2 regions of the Paenibacillus sp. 1A_MP2 genome follow, and region 2 is predicted to be linked to the other one. Evidence: riboswitches for the same ligand, from Rfam matches in the RefSeq annotation. Region 2 holds a riboswitch; the other holds the start of a gene.
What was found. A riboswitch is a leader RNA that binds a small molecule or an ion and turns the genes downstream of it on or off. The one in region 2 is predicted to bind cobalamin.

Region 1: linked by a shared signal. The riboswitch ahead of ACTWJ7_RS27650 (ABC transporter substrate-binding protein) and the one ahead of metE (5-methyltetrahydropteroyltriglutamate--homocysteine S-methyltransferase) in region 2 are both predicted to bind cobalamin.

The regions. Positions count from the first base shown of each region.
Region 1 covers NZ_JBQQCS010000001.1:5,617,789-5,625,760, forward strand. Annotated here, with positions in the region: gene cobU (bifunctional adenosylcobinamide kinase/adenosylcobinamide-phosphate guanylyltransferase) at 1-520, opposite strand, end outside; partial or broken gene cobT (nicotinate-nucleotide--dimethylbenzimidazole phosphoribosyltransferase) at 517-1,646, opposite strand; gene ACTWJ7_RS27640 (ABC transporter ATP-binding protein) at 1,695-2,510, opposite strand; partial or broken gene ACTWJ7_RS27645 (FecCD family ABC transporter permease) at 2,513-3,560, opposite strand; gene ACTWJ7_RS27650 (ABC transporter substrate-binding protein) at 3,557-4,552, opposite strand; cobalamin riboswitch at 4,760-4,908, opposite strand; gene ACTWJ7_RS27655 (histidine phosphatase family protein) at 5,061-5,636, opposite strand; gene cbiB (adenosylcobinamide-phosphate synthase CbiB) at 5,698-6,678, opposite strand; gene ACTWJ7_RS27665 (adenosylcobinamide amidohydrolase) at 6,723-7,607, opposite strand; partial or broken gene cobD (threonine-phosphate decarboxylase CobD) at 7,590-7,972, opposite strand, start outside.
Region 2 covers NZ_JBQQCS010000001.1:875,611-883,582, forward strand. Annotated here, with positions in the region: gene metE (5-methyltetrahydropteroyltriglutamate--homocysteine S-methyltransferase) at 153-2,501, opposite strand; cobalamin riboswitch at 2,725-2,925, opposite strand; gene nrdG (anaerobic ribonucleoside-triphosphate reductase activating protein) at 3,192-3,701, opposite strand; gene ACTWJ7_RS04430 (anaerobic ribonucleoside triphosphate reductase) at 3,698-5,659, opposite strand; gene ACTWJ7_RS04435 (histidine kinase dimerization/phospho-acceptor domain-containing protein) at 6,147-7,784, shown strand; gene ACTWJ7_RS04440 (LacI family DNA-binding transcriptional regulator) at 7,821-7,972, opposite strand, start outside.

The DNA.
Region 1 (7,972 bases), 4.7 Mb from region 2:
CCACAGTCACCAGAAACACTTCACGGCAAATCGCGGCAATCCGTTGATTGAGAATGCCCGCCAAATCCCGATATCTTCTGCCCAGCGCATACTCTGGTACAATGCCATCGCCCACTTCGTTGGTAACAAGCACGAGCAGACCAGGATACAACTGAATGGCAGCTACCAGCTCGTCCATATGATCGTACAATACCTGCACAGGCTCATGTTCATGCGCTAACAGCACATTGGTCAACCAAAGTGTCAGACAATCCACCAGAATGGTCGGTGCAGAGTTTCCCGTGTGAAACTCTCCCATTCGTGTAATTAATTCAGGCAAATCCAGCGGTTCCTCCACCGTATGCCACAGATATCCTGCTTCATCCCGCTGATTCTGATGCAGACGTATACGCTCGCGCATTTCGTCATCATAAGCCTGAGCCGTAGCCACATACCAGGCCTCGGAGGAACGCTGCATACAGAGACGCTCTGCAAACGAGCTTTTGCCACTCCGAGCCCCGCCCGTCACGAGTACACTCATGGGGATTCCTCTCCTGGAACGGATGAATCAGCAGAAGCGGATGAAGCGTCATTAGGTTGAGTCTCCGTCGTGCCATCCGACACACCAGCACTCGCAAATGTCGCCATCTCGCTGAGAATACGGCATGAGGCATCAATCAGATGAAGACTGAGCACGCCTCCGGTGCCTTCACCCAGACGCATGTCCAGGTCCAGCATCGGTTTCAGGCCAAGCTCACGCAATAATGCTGCATGTCCACTTTCATGCGATGTGTGGGAAGCAATCATGTATTCTGTACTGACCGGAGCAAGCTGCCTTGCAATCAACGCCGCAGCGGTGGAGATAAATCCATCTACGACAACGGGGCATCCGTTTGCAGCGGCAGCTAGAATCACGCCTGTCAGTCCGGCAATCTCCAGTCCGCCCACTTTGCACAGCACATCGAGTGCATCGTCTGCATTCGGAGCATTCACGCTAAGAGCCTGGCTGACCACTGCGGCTTTGCGCTGCAAACCGGCATCATCCACGCCTGTTCCCCGACCCACTGCTGAAGCAGGAGCTGTCCCGTTATTGCACACATCACTGCCGCACTAGCGGTTGTATTGCCGATGCCCATCTCTCCGGTGACAAACAACTGCGTCCCCTTAGCCACCTCGTTCGCGACGACTTCGGCCCCTGCAAGAATGGCCTGAATCGCTTCATCCCGGGTCATTGCAGCACCTTTTGCCATGTTGGCTGTGCCTTTGCGGACCTTGCGGGAAATCAGGTTCGGATGTTCCAGATCGGCATTCACCCCAATATCCACACAGATTACATCAGCTCCAGCGTGGCGAGCTAGGACATTGACAGCCGCTCCCCCCGCCAGGAAATTCAGGACCATCTGTGGAGTCACCTCAGCAGGAAAAGCACTAATCCCTTCTTCAACCACCCCATGATCCGCAGCCATAACGATAACAGCTCTGCGATCAAAGCAAGGACGAGCCTTGCCCGTGATTCCCGCCAGACGAATAACCAGCTGTTCCAGCTTGCCCAGACTGCCGGGTGGTTTCGTCAATGCATCCACATGTGCGGAGGCTTCCGCCGCCACTTCTTCATTAGGACCCACGATCCGACCTAGTAACTGTTCCAACACCTGTTCATTATTCATACAGCCAGCACTTCCTTTATTAAAAATACGGGGTCACCCCCGCTTCGTTCACTTCTTCTCCCGCCTCAGCAACAGCTGTGGCAATCCATTGTCGGGATGACTCACCATCGCCGGACTCACCCGGAAGATCTCCCGAATGTTCTCTTCCGTCATTAACGAATGAGGTGTACCATTCCCTACGCATGTTCCGTCCCGCAGTGCCAGAATGTGGTCGCAAAATTGTGCGGCCAGGTTCAGATCATGCAGCACCGCCACAATCGTAATATGATTTTTTTGACGCCATGCCGATAATAACTCCATAAATTGCAATTGATATTTGATATCGAGAAAGGTGGTTGGTTCATCCAGCAACAACAGCCGTGGTTCCTGAGCCATGACTTTGGCAAGCGCAACCCGCTGCCGCTGTCCTCCACTAAGCGCATCCAAAGACCGTTCGGCCATGTCACTTAAACCCAATTCCTCCAGCACCCGATCGACTATTGCTGCTCCATCCGACGTTTCTTTTCCGAGCCAGTTCTGGTAAGGGTAACGTCCCATCTCGACAACATCCCTTACGGGATAGGAAATCGCAGGCAGGCCATCCTGCTGCAAGACCGCAATCATGCGCGACAATTCTTTACGGGTGTAGGAGGAGATATCCCGTCCATCAATCTGTATGCTGCCTGCGCTCGGATGTTCGGTTCTGGCAAGTAGCTGAAGGAGAGTCGATTTGCCGCTGCCGTTTGGGCCAACAACGCCCCACCACTCCCCCTCTTTGACTTGCCATTCGACCACATGCAGAGCCTGATGGTTACCATACATTTTACCAGCTCCTGTGACCTTAATCATCTGTCGGTTCGCGGTAAGGTCTGTTCTCACGAACATACTCATGGCATCATCCCTTTCCGCAGCTTTTTGTTCCGATGCAGCAAATAAGCGAAGAAGGGCGCTCCAACAAAGGCCGTCACTACCCCCAGTGGAATTTCGGTCGGCGCCAGCAATGTGCGTGCAATCGTATCTGCCCAGACCATAAAGATCGCTCCCCCAATCGCGGACAAAGGCACCAGCAATCGATAATCGGGTCCCACGATGAGCCGAAGAATATGCGGAATGACCAGTCCGACGAAGCCAATTACGCCCGATACGGAGACAGCGCCTGCCGTAAGCAGCGTACCCACAGCCAGTACCGACAACTTCAATCCGTCAACCCGAAACCCCGATATGCGCGGCCTGACGTTCCCCCAGGGCAAGCACATTCAACGAACGCGCACGGCTCCAGAGGAAGATTAGTCCCAGCACAAAATACGGGAAAAGGATGGCCGTATACGACCACCCACGCAGTGACAAACTCCCCATCGTCCAGTATATAATTTCATTGATGGTCTGTTTCGACATCGTCGACAGGAAGGAGACGACTGCTCCCAGGAAACTTTGCATGACCACCCCAGCCAGAATCAGGCTGTGTGTTGGTATTTTGGGTCCCTCACGAGCGAGGGCCAGCACAAACCACAATGTGATTACTCCCGTCAGAAATGCGACCAGTGGCAGGGTCCAGATTCCAATCAGTGCATACTGTAATCCGAAGAAAATCAGAAAAGCCGCACCCACCGATGCACCGGACGATACGCCCAGCGTAAACGGATCAGCCAGAGGGTTCCGAAGAACCCCCTGGAATCCCGTTCCGGCAATCGCCAGTGATGCACCTACAAGTACGGCCAGCAGTACACGTGGAAATCTGACCTTCCATATAATCTGTTCTGCTGCTGTATTCCAGTCAGGAACAATCCAGTCGCCCAGCCAGGGAATGCGATGAAGCAAGATGCCCGCAATGTCCCGGACTGGCAGGGCAACCGAACCGATGCCCGTGCAGATTAGCACGGTTAACACAAGCAGCACAATTCCGGCCGTTCCGTACACTGCCAGCTTTTTACTCATTTGAACAGGTCAGGGTAGATCGCTTTGGCAACTTCTTTCAGACCTTGAGTTACCCGTGGTCCTGGACGGCTCAGCAGGTTCGCATCCAGGCCAATGACTGCATCGTTTTTCACAGCCGTGATTTGATCCCAGCCACTGCGGGCTTTGATGATTTGATCCAATGTTTTGGAATTTTCATCAATGACGTCATTCGCATACAGAATCACATCCGGATTGGAAGCAATAACGTTCTCTTCATTAATTTCATACCAACCATCCTTGTCGGAAGCAATGTTGGTACCTCCGGCCAGTGTGATCAATTCATCCATGAATTCACCTTTACCCACAGTCCAGCCCGGGGAGAATTCAACGTATACTTTTTTCTTCTCTTCCGTTTTAACTGCCTTCACAGCTTCAGTTACATCAGCCACATCCTGTTTCATCTGGGTGATGATCTCCTGTGCTTTTTCCTGATGATCCGTGATTTTACCAAATGTTTCGATGTTGGTCATTACATCATCCACTGATTTGGGATTTGTTTTGAAAATGGTGATGCCCAGATCACGCAGTTTCTTCACAGCGTCTTCACTCATGGAAATGCCTGTAAATACGATGTCTGCTTCAGCTGCAATGATCGACTCTTCGTTAGGCTTTGATATACCGCCCATTTTTGGTTTTGCTGTTGCTGCTTCCGGATAATCATCATAGTCGGATACTCCAACGATCTGCTCGTCCAATCCGAGTGCGAACAGGGATTCCGTTTCAGCCGGAGATACGGATACGATTTTGGCTGGTGCTTTGTCAAACGTAAACGATTCACCCGTAGCATCGGTAACCGTGAGTGGATATTGTGTTTTGAGATCTGTCTGCGCCTGTCCTTGGGATTGCTCCTGTGCAGGTTGCGAGGTTCCTGTACCCTCATTCGTTGTTGTTGTTCCACATCCGGCCAAAGCCAGTGCCAGCATCGCTGCGCTCAGCAGTGACGCCATGCCTTTCCATGTCTTGAAATTCATTGTGTTCATTCTCCCCTTCTCTATCCATTCTAGTGAGTAGTGCTCCTGTCCCAATTCCGCTTGAATTTGTGTTCCGAAAAAATAAAATCCCCAATCCTTGGTCAGGATCAGGGATGACGTCTCGCATGTGGCGATCAGCACATGCCAGCTTAACGCTGTACATGCACAGAGAACTGCCCGAAACGCTGTCCTTTCCTCGAAGGAACACCGGCTTGTACGTCCAGGGCAGGTAACCTGACTTACAGGAATTCATCCTGATTTACAGTGGCGGGACCGTGCCGGATTTACACCGGCTTCCCTATTTCACCCGTTTGCTGTTCATAGTCTGATAAGAAACCATGAAACGTTGCTGCATGCACGCGGGACCCTTGGTCGCTAATATAGTTTAACCATTCAAGTGAGCATCCTGCATCCATTGCAAGGCATAAGGCCCTTCTCTAATGATGCATTTGCTAAGTCACACTTCTGTTGTGATTATAGGTTATATTGTACATCCTTACAACCTGATTTATGGAAAAGTCAATCTGGTTCCAACCCAGCTGTCCCCATCGCCATCCAGCCGAATCTTTATCGCTTGTCCTGGTATCACCTGCGTATCCCAGAATCCTTGATGCGGAATGAGACGTGATACCATATAACGAATAACACCGCCATGCGTAATCACGGCTACCTTTGGCACATTCATGCTGCGAGAATGCAGTATTGGTGAAAAGGACAACAGACTCTCTTCCAAAAATGAATCAATCCGCGCAGCAAATGCCTTCCATGGCTCGCCCTTCGGGGGCGTCACCTCTTGTGGGGCATCGATCCAGTCACGGTACTGTGGATTGTCCTTGAGCTGGTCATAGGTCAATCCCTCCCACTGACCAAAGTCAATCTCCCTTAGACGGGCATCAAGCTTGGCCTGTCCCACTTGGGACGGTGCAATGTGTATGAGTGTCTGCTGACAACGCAACAAATCACTGCAATAGAGGGCGTCCCATGTGACATGGCTGATCTCTTCGCGCAGCAGAGCCAGCTCCTGCTCTGCTTCTGGCAGCAGACCGATGTCGGTATGCCCGAGATATCTTTTTCCAAATTCCACGCTGTTATACCATGACGTATCAACATAATCTCTCGGCTTTGTATTCCACTATGTCCAGCTTCTATATCCATAGCAGTGCACCTCCAGCAGCCCATATCCCTAGGGTGAACAGCCAACATAATAAAACAAAAGAACCTGCTGACCAAAACATAAGTCTTGTTGTTCGTACAATATCTTCTGCTTCCATCCGACGTGACGGCTCGCCCATATAAGCGCGAAATGAAGCCACTCCGTGGTACACGTTATGACCGCCAAGTCTTATGCCCAGCGCTCCGGCCACTGCTGACTCGGGAAAACCGCTGTTAGGGCTTGGGTGCAGCCGTGCATCCCGGGATACCATGCTCGCTGCCCCTCTCGCATCCAGTTTCATGAACCAGGCTCCTATAATCAAAAGCAGGGCGGTAAGCCGTGCGGGAATCCAGTTGGCCCAATCATCCAGACGGGCAGATGCCCAGCCGAGATAAAGATATTCTTCATTTTTATAACCTACCATGGAATCCAGCGTATTCACGGCCCGATAAGCCATGGCAAGCGGTGCACCGCCAATCAGGGCGTAAAACAGTGGAGAAACGATGGCATCCACGATATTCTCGGCAACCGTCTCTACCGTTCCCCGCACAACCTCCGGTTCATCCAGATGAGCCGTGTCACGCCCTACAATCATGCCCAGTGAACGTCTCGCCGCAGGCCAATCCTGTTGACTTAGATGGCGGTAGACTTCCATGCCTGCATCCTTCAAACCTTTGGAAGCAATGGTGGTTGCGATCAACACCACTTCAGCCACAACCGCAATGGCAGGATGAATGAGGCCCAGTACATATACCAATCCCCAAGTCACTGCAAAAGCTCCCCCTGCAATCAAAATGGGAAATAAAATTCCTGCCCTTCTAAGGGCCCGGTTTGAGTCCACACGCGACCTTATCGCCCGCTCCAGTGTAGAGATGGCCTTGCCCATGCCAATCACCGGATGAGGAATCCAGCGTGGATCTCCGATGCAGCGATCCAGTATGTATGCCCCTATAATAATCCAGGCTCCGGCCATTCCCGTCCAGATCGGCCAGGAAGCCCATTGATGCAGCAGAGATATCATTGCTTGTTATTCCTCTCTTTCCACTCCTGCGCGGCTTGCAAACTTTCCGTTATCGTGTCATATACCAGCCTGCCGATCGCAGCACCCATGACCGTAGCCGTTCCGGCGTAACTGATGAGCGGTTTATTTTCTTCAGTCTGACTTACCGCGAGCACGATAGCATCCGTTGTTGTTCCAGTTGCGGTCAGCCCATTTTCGGAATCCATCACACCGAAATCAGCTAACGCAGCGGCCTTTGCTTCTACCGCAGTCTGAATGGCATTCACCATCGCTCCGGCGGTCATTCGCCCGTTCATCCACAACATGATATTGATCGTACCGGGTTTGTAGCTTGAAACTGAGCTTTTCCCAAGGTTCTGAGGCACGGTCTCATGCCCCATCTCATTCCCCGCAGCATCAAACACAGTTCTTGCAGAACCTGCCCGTGCAGCGTTGGATACCCCTGCTGTCGTACAGCAGAGTAATCCGAACTCATCGCTTTCATATTCCTGGATAGCCGTGTGCTCTAATTGAACTGCAGTCAGAAGTCCGGCGCATTGATCCTGCTGCTCCTGCCATTCACTCAATAGATCGGCAATATCACGCGGTGGATCGTCACACCGATAATGTCTGTCCACATAGATGTTGAATATACGGTCCAATTCAATCATACCGCCCCCATACACGGCACTGGAAAGTGCTTTTACAACAGAGGGGCTTGAAGCTTTAATATGTCGTTCATGTACAGAGATGTTTAGTCCCGGCCACACAGAAGATCTATATTCGTTATAGTCTGTTTGTACATCCATGCATTGCTTATAAGCGTTATAGAATGGCAGTGCCATCGTTCTGCCCCCTGCCTCTAGTCCGGTTGTCGTGTCAAGCTCCATTACATTTTCCATTGTCTCCAGTAAACGCCCGTTAGCCTCCGCGTCCTTGACTGCAAAGCGTACATGGCGCTCCCCAAGTCCCGGATACATGGCACAACTCCGAATCAGTATACCGCGTTCACCGAGAGCAGCCTGCATGGATGTCGCTGTCCACGGCTCTGGCAGAGTTGCCAATATAAAGTTCGCTTCCCCTCGTGTCACCTTACATCCCAAAGTCTCCAGCCCTGTCGTTAATCTATCCCGCTCGTAGGACATCAGTGCCATGGTCTCCTGTTCAAAATTCTCTCCACTGCGCAGACAGGCTTGTCCTGCGATCAGCGCCAGCCCATTCACACTCCAGGTCACTTGCTTCTCAGTCATGGCATGAATCAGCTCAG
Region 2 (7,972 bases):
CTATGGAAGTTGCAGCTCTAATAGCAAGTGCTCAGTTCGTTAAATAAAAACGCTAAAAAGGGATGTCCCCTTGTCATCTTCATGACTAGGGGGACATCCCTTTTGTTAATAAAACAACTTTTTCCAAAAGCCTAGGTGGCGAAATATCGAATTTAGATTGAGGAGTCAGCCGTTACCCGTTCTCTTGCTGTACGAGCAGCATCTACCATGATGCTTAATGCATCCACGACTTCGGCTTTACCACGTGTTTTCAGTCCACAGTCAGGATTCACCCAGAACAGATCGGCTGGCAGCACTTGAAGTGCGCGCTCGATCATATGCAACATCTCGTCCTTGCCTGGAACACGCGGACTATGGATATCGTATACACCGAGACCGATGCCTTTATCATACGTATTTTGCTCAAAGCTGCCTACCAGCTCCCCATGGCTGCGGGATGTCTCGATCGAGATCACATCCGCATCTAGGTCGCTGATGGCTTCAATAATATCATCGAACTCGCAGTAGCACATGTGAGTATGCACCTGCGTTGTTGGTTTCACGGTTGCTGTTGCCAAACGGAAGGATTCCACGGCCCATTGCAGGTACTCATCCCACTTGCTTCGTTTGAGTGGGAGTCCTTCACGCAGAGCTGGCTCATCGACCTGAATCATCTCAATGCCTGCTTGCTCCAGCGCTTCAACCTCGTCCCGAATGGCACGGGCAATCTGATAGGATACTTCGCTGCGCGGAATATCCGAGCGGACGAAGGACCAGTTCAGAATCGTTACCGGACCTGTGAGCATGCCTTTTACCGGTTTGCTGGTCAGTGTCTGAGCATACGCCGTTTCTTTCACCGTCATCGGTTCATTGAACAGCACATCTCCGTAAATGACAGGTGGCTTCACACAGCGTGAGCCGTAGGACTGTACCCAGCCATTTTTGGTAAAAGCGAATCCAGTCAGCTTCTCACCGAAAAACTCGACCATATCGGTACGTTCGAACTCACCGTGTACCAGCACATCCAGACCAATTTCCTCCTGAATGGTAATCCATTCCTGGATCTGTTCACGCACATAGGCATCGTATTGCTCCGCATTCCATTCGCCTTTGCGGAACAGGGCACGTGCCTTGCGCACGTCTGCCGTCTGCGGGAAGCTGCCAATCGTAGTCGTTGGCAGCAGCGGGAGCGGCCATTTTTGCTGCTGCAATTCGCGCCGCTCCTGGAATGACGCGCTGCGAAGCAGCTGCTCGTTGGCGTGCACCCCTGCTGGAGCGCCACTCAGGCGTGTCCGCGACTCGGACTCGCTTAGCAGGCGCACCGCTTCTGTGCTCGCCTGGGCGCGGCGGCTGGCTTCAGCCACAGCCGCTGCCTGGTCCGCCTGCTTCGCACCGCCGGACAACAACGTGCCGAGCGTCGCTATTTCTTCCAGCTTCTCGTCGGCAAAGGCCAGGGCATTGCGCAGTACCGGATCAAGCGCGCTCTCCTGAGCGGCAGTCACCGGTACATGCAACAGGCTGCAGGAAGGCTGAATGATCAGCTTGCCTTCGGCAGCGAATTCAGCCACCTGCTCCAGCAGCTTCGCCGTCTCTGCGAGATCGGCGCGCCAGATGTTGCGCCCGTCGATGACACCGGCGCCCAACCATTTAGCCTGCGGGAAGCCATGCTCCCGCAGGCTGGCCAGGTTGCCTTCATAGCCGTGGACCAGGTCCAGGCCGATTCCGGCTACAGGCAGTGCTGTCACGACCGGATAAGCTTCCACCGATTCGAAGTACGTCTGAAGCAGCAGCTTCAATTCCGGTGCGGCTTGTGCCAAGGCAGCATACACCTGTTGCAGCAAGGCTTCATCTTCGGAAGAGACAGCCAGCGTCAGAGCAGGCTCGTCGATCTGTACCCACTGTACGCCTTCGGCTTGAAGCTCGGCCAGAAGCTGGGCGTACACCGGAACGAGGCGTGTGACAATCTCCGCGAAGCGTTCCGTGTCATAGCCTTTGGCGAACCGTACATACGAGTACGGACCGACCACGACCGGTTTACCTTCCAGCCCAAGCTCCTGCTTTGCTTCGCGATAGGCGGCAAGGGGTTTATTTTCAAGCAATGCAAATGCAGTATCATTATGAATCTCCGGTACGATATAGTGATAGTTGGTGTTCAGCCACTTGGTCATCTCACAGGCCGTTGCCTGGTCATTACCCCGGGCCATAGCGTAATAGGTAGATACGGATACCGGTCCGCCTGTATGGTTAAAGCGCTCAGGAACGACGCCAAACATTGCGGATACGTCGAGAATATGATCATAGTAGGAGAAGTCGCCCACAGGAATCAGATCGAGCTGCTGTGCCTGCTGTTTCTTCAGATCCTGCAACCGAAGCGTGGTCAGTTCCTGATGAAGTGTGGATTCATCGATTCGACCAGCCCAGAAGGACTCCAGTGCTTTTTTCCATTCACGTCCCGCACCGATGCGAGGGTAACCGAGGTTGCCTGTCAGAACTTGTGCCTGTTGTTGCTGTGATTGCGACATGTAAAATTCCTCCTCATTTATAATGGTGAACTCATCATTCAGGTTGAAGCTATGGTGATGTGTTTCATTTGAAAGCATCAAAAAAAGGCGTTCCTTCCGATGTCATACCCTGAGAAACAGGCATCATGAATGACGACTGTGCACAAAGATAGAATGGGAAAGAACACCTGCTATAAGTTATTTTAGCGGTTGCTCTAACACCTCCCTATCTTCCGTAGGTCATGCGATGCTGTCGAAACAGGCAGGTCTCCTGGCTTACGGATCATGGTCTTGTACATGTCCTTCCCGGTGGATACACCAGTGGATTGTTTATGTACAGACTCCCCGTTTACAGTGGCGGGACCGCGACGGACTTACACCGTTCTTCCCTTTTAAGCCTGACCACGCCTGTAGCGCGGTTGGCACCTGTTTCCGTGTGCAGAAATGTGCGTACACATCTCCAGCTATGAAATTGGTGACCAAGTATAGATGATAGATTATATAATGATGCAATCGTCGTATACTTGCTTGTATGCTACCAATCATAGACGATAACCTACTAGCTTGCAACATATATCATTAATCCGATCGGAAATAAAAATGAGCCGTATGAAACCTTGGTTTAGTGACAGATTTGTCTCCTTAAAATGAAGTTTCAAAATGAACTGAATATCCACATGTTGTGGTAGATTCAACCCAATAAAAAAATCGTTACCATGTATCCATCTGCATGGTAACGATTGTGTGGCAAGCCATCGTTGCGGCTACATCAATGATGCGCTGATTGCGACTGCCGCGATAAGGAAGAGATACATCACGCTCAGCTGCAATATAAGGTCCATCAATAATAACGTCGCATAGGCGGGATAGTTCTGCTCGCGCAGGGTCGGCTACAAGTTCCTCATATACAAATCCGGTATAGGCCCATACCGTCAGATCAGGCCGTACCGCACGAAGCTGTCGAACCCAGGATGCACAATCTGCGGCAGAGAAAAAAGGATCGCCTCCGCATAACGTAACCCCTTCCAGCAAGGGATGCGCGGTCACTTCATGCAAAATCTGCTGCTGCCGTTCCTCCGTGAAGGGTTCACCCGCTCGGAAGCTCCAGGAGTCCGGGCTGAAGCAGCCCGGACAGGCATGTCGACATCCGCTAATGAACAACACGGCTCGCAGGCCCGTTCCCTCATTCACCGATTCGGGGATATAGCCATACAGATTCACCGATGTTTCACCCGATCCCGTACTTCAGCTTGCTTTGCCGTATTGAAGCGTACTTTGTAATCTCCGGTCAGGTATCCCGTCACCCGGCGCAGTCTCTGGAAATGCACCTGATTTTCATGAGCTTCACATCCGGGACATACTTCTCCGATTACGCCTTCATAACCACAGGCCGGACAACGGTCAATCGGGTGATTAATGGAGAAATACCCGATATCCTGGGCCAGCGCGTATTGCACGATTCGTTGGAAAGCCATGGTGTTGGCCCGTACATTCCCGTCGAGTTCGACATAAGAGATTGCCCCGGCATTACATAGCTTGTGGAAAGGAGCTTCCAATTCAATTTTGCGATAGGCCGGAAGGGTATGATAGACCGGAATGTGAAATGAATTGGTGTAATATTCCCTGTCGTTGACCCCCGCGATGCTGCCGTATCGCTCACGATCAAGCTTGGTGAATTTGCCGGATAGACCCTCGGCGGGCGTAGCGAATAAGGTGATATTCAAGTTATGCAACTCACTCATCCGGTCGCAGAACTCTCTCATCGTACGAATGATATTCAAGGCTTCTCGATGTACATGAAGGTCTTGTCCATGGTGACGGCCATATAGGGCGGTCATACATTCAGCAAGCCCGATAAAACCAAGGGATAACGTACCATGCTTCAACAGGTCAGCCACCGGTTCATTCGGAGCCAATTGTTCTCCACCTTCCCACACCCCTTCCCGCATCATAAAGTCCGATGCTTTGGCAGGCTGGTTAGTCTGAATTCGATAACGGTGCAGCAGTCCATCCGTAGCATTGTGCATGACGGATTCCAAAGCCATATAGAAGCCGGCCCGGTCAGCGATGGCTCTTGTTCCCTGGCAGATCCCATATCGTATGCCGAGCTTGACCAGATTGATGGTGTTAAAGGACAAGTTCCCTTTACCGCTTTGACGATTGCGTCCGAAGCGATCAGCCAGTGTGCGTGTACGACATCCCATTGTGGCAATGATCGTGTCGGGATCTTCCGGCCGATAATAGGGAAGGTTGAAGGAAGCATCCACATTGACAAAATTCGGATACATACGCCGGGAGGAGCAGGTCACAGCGAGCCGGAACAGATCGTAATTCGGATCTCCCTCAGATTGGTTTATGCCTTGTTTGCACTGGAAAATATGCTGTGGGAACACGGGCGTTTCCCCGTTACCGAGTCCACGAATGGTCGCTTGCAGCAACGACCGGGAGACAAGCCGGCCTTCGGCTGAAGTGCACAGTCCATAATTCAGTGAAGTAAACGGAATCTGTCCGCCAGCACGACTGCTCATGGTGTTCAGATTATGGATTAGCGATTCCGCAGCCTGTTCGGTCTCCAGTTCCGTTTCTTCACAGGCAAAGGCAAAGGCTCGTGGACATTTTACCTTCGCTTCATCACTATTCAGATGTAGCTGCTCATCCTCAATTCGGTTATTTTCCCCAAACAGCCGTTGTGCTTTCCGGTAATGCTTACGGAACGATCGCTTCACATAAGGTGCCAGATCCCAGTCGATTTTGTTGGCCGATACGCCGCCATACTGGCTGTTCTGCTGGGATTGAAAAATAATGGCGACCAGCGCCATGGCAGACATAATCGTCTGTGGTGTACGAACCGAACCATTGCCAGTATTAAATCCGGAGGCCAGCAGTCGGTCAAACGGGATGAATATACAGTTGGTCGTTCCAAGGGCATACTGATCCAGATCGTGTACGTACAGATCACCATTCTCCACAGCTAAAGCAAGGTCCTCTGGCAGCACATGACGCAGAGCATGCCACTTGGCCGTCTCCGAACCGAGCCTGCTCATCTTGCCGCTGAACGAGTCTCCGTTCAGATTGGCATTCTCCCTCAGCGTATCAGCGTCTTCTGCACCGATAATTCGTCTTCCCAGGTCAGATAGCAGATCAGGCGCAGGTGGAGAGGCATACTCAAGCATGTTCATATCAGATTCCTCCTAAAAAATGAGATTGTATAGGGATAATGTAAATTCATTGAACACTATATGTAGAGTTTCTTTATCCATTTATAAACTATATCTTGTTATTTGGGTGTGATAACCGTCACATAAGAGGAGCGCGTTGAACGTGGCGATTTTCTAGTCTGGCATGATAAAGGTTTTCAAAGGCGGAGGGTAAGCGTATAATTTCTTATTACCGTGTCAGTATAGTTGACGAAGCTAGAAATAAGGACAGAAAACCTGCCAGGTAAGCGGTTGCTAAACTTTCCTGTCATCGAATCATAACGTCCATAGCAGATTCCCGTACGTGGAATAAATTGGATTCGGGTATGTTTCCCTTTGATTCCTACAGTGTTAATCATATATGAATAGGTTGTGACAGCTGTTTCGGAACATTTGAACCCTCGTTAATCGATTGAATCATCATGTGCAATACGGATTTGAAATGCAGCCAAAACAAGAGGGGTGAGTCATGGGAACGGTAAGCATTACAAGGGGCTTCTATGAAAATATCCAGGAAGCCGCGTCCCATATTGTAGAAGTGTTAAGCGGCATATTAAAGGTGAACACTATCTTTGTTGCGACGAATGATGGCGTGACCAATGTTATTATGGAGGCTTTTAACCGAGAGGAACAGTTGATTGCCAAAGGCAGTGCGCTTCCATTTGAAGCTTCATATTGCAGCCTGGTATTGAGAGATAAGGAAGGCAGTATGGTTATCACGGATACATGCGAACATCCACTTACGGAATCGATGAACGTAACGAGCGAACTGGGCAATCGTTTCTTTGTGGGCATTCCGATTCTGCGGAGGTCAGGCGAAGCGTTCGGCACCATATGTCTGATGGACAATCCCGATTATGTGATCAGTGAAACGGATATGAAGACGCTGAAAGCTATGGCTGTTTTCCTGGGGTATGTCGTGGATCTGGAAGATACACTGCAGGTCCAGGAGCAGAAGCTGAGTGATTCGGAGCAACTACAGGAGCAGCTGCAGGCAGAGAAGGAACGTGCGGAATCCGAGGCAATGACCAAGACACAGATGCTGTCGCTGATGAGCCACGAGATTCGTAATCCGCTGAACGGCATTTTGGGATTGACGGATCTGATGCGTACACCGGATATGTCGGACGAGCAGACAGAGTATGTGAATATGATTGAGACTAGCGGTAACATTCTGCTCTCACTGCTAAACAACATGATGAGTTTTAACGTCAACGATGCAGGCAAAACAGTTGTACACGATGATCCATTTGATCTGGTAGCCACGATCGAGAATACCGTTTATCTCTATGTGGGACTTGCGCTTAGCAAGAACATTGAGCTGGGATTGAACCTTGATCTGAATGTATCTCAGGTTTACGTCGGGGATGAAATCAAGATCGGACAACTTTTGGCCCATGTCATTCAGTATGCCATAGATTCAACACGCACAGGATCAGTGTTGGTTACAGCAACCGTGGATGGTGGAGATGCAGAGGAAACGGGGACGCTTCGACTTCATGTGAAGTATACCGGTCGCATGCTGTCTTCGGACAAAAAGCTTAGATCATTTAACAATTTAGACGGAAATATAAGTACACAGAAGCTGGTGGGAACCAATCTCGGTTTGGCGGTCAGCCAAAACCTTGCCATCCTTATGAACGGCCGTATTCAGGTGCGTGGCCTGGGAGACAAGGAAACAGAATTCGAGATCTGCCTGCCGCTCCGCAGACATTGGGAACTGCCTCAGCTTGCCAATATTCAGCACCGACTGAGGGGCAATAAGGTGTTGCTTGCGAAGGATCCCGACATTTTGCAAGGGGCCTCCTCCCTGATGCGAAGATGGAAGATGGATGTGCATATGACCTCGTTTACAACCGAGGCGTACAACTGGATTCATGAGGGCTTTAAGCCTGACGTGGCCGTTGTGGATATGGGACTGCTGGAGGGCGGCGCTGTGGATTTTGTGCACAAGCTGAAGCACCTGATTACCGATTCACCGGTCATTGTGCTGATTCCGTATGGTATGCATATCGATCCGTATGAAGCGGAAGTCTTCGATGCGGTCCTGACCAAGCCGGTGAAGCAGGCTGAATTGTTGAATGCGTTAAGCATCATTGTGCATTAAGAAAATGAAAAAAATATATTAAATTAGGCGCACCTGTTAGGGGTGCGCTTTATTTGTTATTTGCAAGGAAGACGATCCTCGAACAAGCAGCTCCGAGTCGACTTTAAATACGCGTTTATCCTGAAATTCATTCGTATTCATCATGTCAATCATCTTCTCCATCAGGATGGCTCCCATCGTATACTTGG